One region of the Leeuwenhoekiella sp. MAR_2009_132 genome, then DNA from elsewhere that is predicted to be linked to it. Evidence: riboswitches for the same ligand, from Rfam matches in the RefSeq annotation. Region 1 holds a riboswitch; the other holds the start of a gene.
The links. Region 1 has a riboswitch for cobalamin ahead of P164_RS01515 (hypothetical protein). Riboswitches for the same ligand answer to the same signal wherever they lie in the genome.
Positions count from the first base shown of each region.

Region 2: another riboswitch for cobalamin. It lies ahead of P164_RS02295 (TonB-dependent receptor plug domain-containing protein); the one in region 1 lies ahead of P164_RS01515 (hypothetical protein).

Region 1 covers NZ_JHZY01000002.1:347,855-350,343, forward strand. The annotation lists gene P164_RS01515 (hypothetical protein) at 74-1,219, opposite strand; cobalamin riboswitch at 1,358-1,555, opposite strand; gene P164_RS01520 (family 43 glycosylhydrolase) at 1,659-2,489, shown strand, end outside.
Region 2 covers NZ_JHZY01000002.1:539,704-542,192, reverse strand. The annotation lists gene P164_RS02295 (TonB-dependent receptor plug domain-containing protein) at 1-1,218, opposite strand, end outside; cobalamin riboswitch at 1,248-1,529, opposite strand; gene P164_RS02290 (ABC transporter substrate-binding protein) at 1,629-2,489, shown strand, end outside.

The DNA of each region.
Region 1 (2,489 bases):
TAAAAAAGGTAAAATTAAAACCACTGACTAAACGTGTACTCGAGTTACTACGTTGAGTCAGTGGTTTTTTTATTTATTCTAGCATAGAAAAGTCTGCGATACCGCGTATTTCGGTGGATAGTTCACCTAAGGCACCTGCATTAACCTGAGCTCCCGTGTAAATACGTATAAAGTCAATACCTCTTAGATTAACAGAATTTCCGTCTGCATCAATGGCCTGATCTATATCGAGAAGGTTTCCTTTATAAGTGGCATAATCTGCATCGTAATTATCTACATAACCCCATTCTAGCGAAGCAATATTTGTAAATCCGCTGTTAGATACTACAGGAAAGACACGAGTTCCTGTGTACGATACTTCTTCAAGTTCGGTGATAAAAAGGGGATAAAAGTTCTGGGGGTGATATGAGTTTACCACAACACTTCCTGCAGTATTGGAGCTGTCTAACCACGGTACGTCTGCGTGCATTCCCGGGTTAGTATACGTTGTCGTGTAATTTTTAAGTGTTGCTGCATCGGCGTGAGCACTTCCGCGTAACTCATAAAAGGTATCGTCTGCGAGTCCGTTTCCATTAGCATCAAAAGAAACCTGTACAATACCGGGTTCAGAAAGGCCATTAAATGCGTTACCATAAACCAGAAAATCTTTAGCGTCTGTTACATTTTCTATAGTATGATCAAAACCTACTAAAATAGAGCCTCCCCAGGCACCTAGTGAAATTGTATTTGTAGTGCTACCGATTAGTTTTTGGGCATCCTCGGGAGTACCAAAAGAACTATTAATAAATTGACCTGGAGCTGGGTTATATGCCAGTACTTGAGAAATTAACGAGCTACTTTCAGAAGATTTAGGTCTGTAATATACATCATAGGGGTCATTTACTTTAACCTGATAGGTGCGCGATATCGAATCAAGATTGGTCGTGGCTTTAAACGTGAGTGCAAATGTTTTGGCCTGCTTAGGAATATATTCTAAGTTTTGTAATGTGCTTAGGACAGTATCTTCAGTAGTCCATTTAAATTGCACGTTTTCCGGAAGATTTAAAATTTCCTGATTCAGTTTAAGCGTGTCTCCTAAAAGGAGTTCAAGGTTGGTTTCATAGGTTGGTGTTGTAAATTCCATAGGGGTGAAAGCCGTGTCATCATCATTAGCACAGGATGCTAATAGCATAGTGATTCCTGCCAGAAAAAGTAGTTTGATTGTGTTTTTGTGTTGCATAATACTAGATATACTAATTAATAAAAGGTTACTTTTTTAGTAAATCGTACAACGGGAAATAGATATAGATAGAAGAAGCACACCTTAAAATTTAGACGCACAGAACAATCTACCCAAAGCAATAACTCCCGAAAGCTTTGATTTATAATAGATTGTGGCAGGTCTTCTGACTCATCCCTCGTTTTAACCCTTCCCATCATTGCGACAGTGGTTTTGTTAAACGATTATCCTGTAATACAGAATAGGATTTACAGCAGCGGGAACTGTTCAGGATTTACACCTGATTCCCTTTTAATACAGCATAAGAATGCTATAACCAAAAATCTGTACAACGTTAGTATATTTTAATAAGCTAACTCAATGTTTCTAGAATAAAAACGAATTATTTTATCTTAAATGTATATATTACATTTAAGTAAGTAGGTATAGGTTCGTTATTATGAAAAAAAGGCTATTGTTAAGTTCTGCTATGTTATTAGCGGTTTTGAGCAGCTGTAAGCAGACAGATAAAGCAAAACAAACCAGTAATCAGGAAAAATCTGAAGATTTAATAACTAACCCTATTGCTGAGGGTTATTACGCAGATCCTTCTATTGTTCAGGAAGAGGGTACATTTTATATTTATGCAACCAAAGACCCGTGGGGTAAAGAAGACCTTGCCGTTTTAGAGTCGACCGATTTTAAAAACTGGGAACAGAAAACTTTAAACTGGCCTACAAAAGAGGCGTGCACGAGCCCCACTTCAAACGGAAGTATGGTTTGGGCACCTTCCGTAATTAAAGCTAAAAACGGTAAGTTTTATATGTATGTGTCTGTAGGAAGCGAGGTCTGGGCAGGTGTTGCTGAATCTCCTTTAGGACCGTGGAAAAACGCCAAAGAAGATGAAAGTCCTTTAATAAAAGGAAATCTATTCCCCGAATATCATATGATAGACGCGGAAGTTTTTATAGATGATGACGGGCAGGCCTATTTGTATTGGGGTTCTGGTTTGAACTGGGTTAACGGGCATTGTTTTATTGTAAAACTGGGTGCAGATATGATCACCTTTGAAGGCGAAATTAAGGATGTTACGCCAGCCAATTATTTTGAAGCTCCTGTAATGGTTAAAAGAGATGGTGTGTATTACCTGATGTATTCAGATGGAAAGGTAATAGAAGACACCTACAAGGTGCGATATGCTACAGGAAATAATCCTTATGGGCCGTTTACTGAAGCAGAAAACAGTCCTATACTTTCTACAGAAACCGATTCTACAACCTATAGCCCCGGA
Region 2 (2,489 bases), 190 kb from region 1:
AGGTATTCTAAAATTTCTGGATACGTTAAGGTTTAAGCTGAAAGAATCATTTAAGGCTTTTGTTGCTCCCAAAGAAAACAAAAACGGACTATCATAATTCTCAGTTTGCTCTTTCCTAATTCCTAATTCATAATTAAAATCGTTTCCAAGTTGATGCTTCAATAACAATGCGGCAGCAAAAATATTACGGTCATTATCGCCAAAACTAGAACCAAAACCACTGGTAGTTGTATTAGTTAATACTGAATTCAGTTGGAGCCGGTCTGAAATTTTATAGCTCAAATCATACTTGTTAATAAACGTTTTAGCCTTTCCGAAAGAATAAACTTCACTATCTATATTTGCAAAATATTTATAAAACTCTTCAAGATAAGCCACACGAGCTATACCCTTAAAGGAACCAAAGCTGTGTTCCCATTCGAGTAAATTTTTACTGTTAAGATCCTGATATTTAGTCTTAGTTTCTGAAGCCCGTGTAATTGCAAAATGTCGTTCTCCGTCAAAAAGTTCACTAAATATGCGTATTGAATTTTTTGAGTTGATTTTAAATCCGAGTCCAACATTTAATGCTGTATTCTCAAAATCTCCGTTTAAATTATTTCTTCCATTAGGAAGCTCATAATCATTATCGCTGCTGTTATGAGTTAGAGCCAGATTTAAACTCCATTTTTTGGTACCCAGATTCAAATTGTATCGAGCATCCTGGGTGTTATAACTACCATATTGCAGAAAAAGATTATGCGTTTGTTGATCTTCATACGTTAACCGCGTATTTAAATGCACACTACCTCCTATTGCACCGGTACCATAAACAACACTACCACCACCGCCACGCACAGCAATTTCGCTGTAGGCGCCCGCATTAATCGTATTAAAATCTAGCTGACCGTTTAATTGAGAATTTATATTTATACCATTCCATAAAACAGCAGTTTGTGAAGCTGTAGTACCTCTAAATGAGGGTGAGGATACCATTCCCAATCCATTTTCTTTAAAATAAATAGGCGTGTTAAAATTGAGAGTATTAGTAAGAAGTGGCCTGTTTTTACGCAATATCGTATCTGATAAAACGGTAAGATTTCTTCCTGTAGAAAATTCTTTTAATCTACTATCTGTAAGATATACAGAGTCTAAGGCAGTGAACGGGCGTTCCTGAGCTTTTAGAGATAATGCAGTAAGCATTACCAGGGTGATGATGTAATTAGATATATATTTCATATTCGCCAGACCTCTATCCCGAAAGTCATTTGTTAAATGTTATTTCTGGCAGGTCTCCTGGCTTGCGTATAAAGATTAACCTTCCCACCTAAAAAGGCAGTGGTATTTAAGAACAATCTTTACCATCCGTCAAATGCGGACTAAGCTTACAGTTGCGGGAACAGCTCAGGAATTTTCGAACTAAGAAGTGAAAAAAATACAAAATCATTAAATTTCATATTCGCTTTTTCTACTTCGTATGTGAAATCACCTGATTCCCTTTTAAGTCATTTTTTAGAATAAAAAATGACACCAAAAACTAAAGCGCGAAGTTAATCAAATGTGTTACGCTACCTTGCTTTTTTTAATTAATCTTACTTTTGGGTTTTGAATAATACATTCTAAATCAATTTTAAAACTATATAATTCTGATGCGCAGTTTATTACCTATCGTATTTATTTGTTTATCATGCTCTATATCCTCTTGTAAAAAAGAGAACAAAGAAGTTAATAAGCATTTTCGTGAAGGAATTGAGCAAAAGATTAGTTACGCTAAGGGTTTTGAAATTACCCGTTACAAGACTTTTAAAATTATCACAGTCTCTAAAGCCTGGCCTAACAGTGATAAGACATTTAACTACGCCTTGGTTCAACGAGGAACCCATTTACCAGATAGTATTATAGCAGATGCGGTGATAGAAATACCCGTGAAAAAAATCGTGGTAACTTCAACCACCCACATCCCGGCATTAGAGTTACTGGGTGTGACACAAACGTTAAAAGGATTTCCCAATCTGGATTATATTTCTTCGGAAACAGTACGAAAACACATTAAAAACGGCACTATTAAAGAGTTAGGGCAAAATGAATCTATTAATACTGAAAGTACTATAAATCTTAACCCCGATGTTTTAATAAGTTTTGGTGTTGATGGTGAAAATAAAGCGTTGAGTTCTATTAAAAGAGCAGGAATACCGGTTATTTATAATGGCGATTGGGTAGAAACCACGCCTTTAGGACAGGCAGAATGGATTAAATTTTTTGCAGCACTTTACGATAAAGAGGCGGAAGCAGATTCTATTTTCAATAGGATTGAAGGTCAATATCGTAACCTAAAAACAAAAGCTGCTCAGGCGAATTCAAAACCCACCGTTTTAAGCGGAGCAATGTTCAAAGATGTCTGGTATTTACCTAAAGGAGATAGCTGGGCAGCTCAACTTGTTGCAGATGCGCACGCAGATTATATCTATAAAGAAACTAGAGGTACCGGTAGCGCTTCCTTAAGCGTAGAA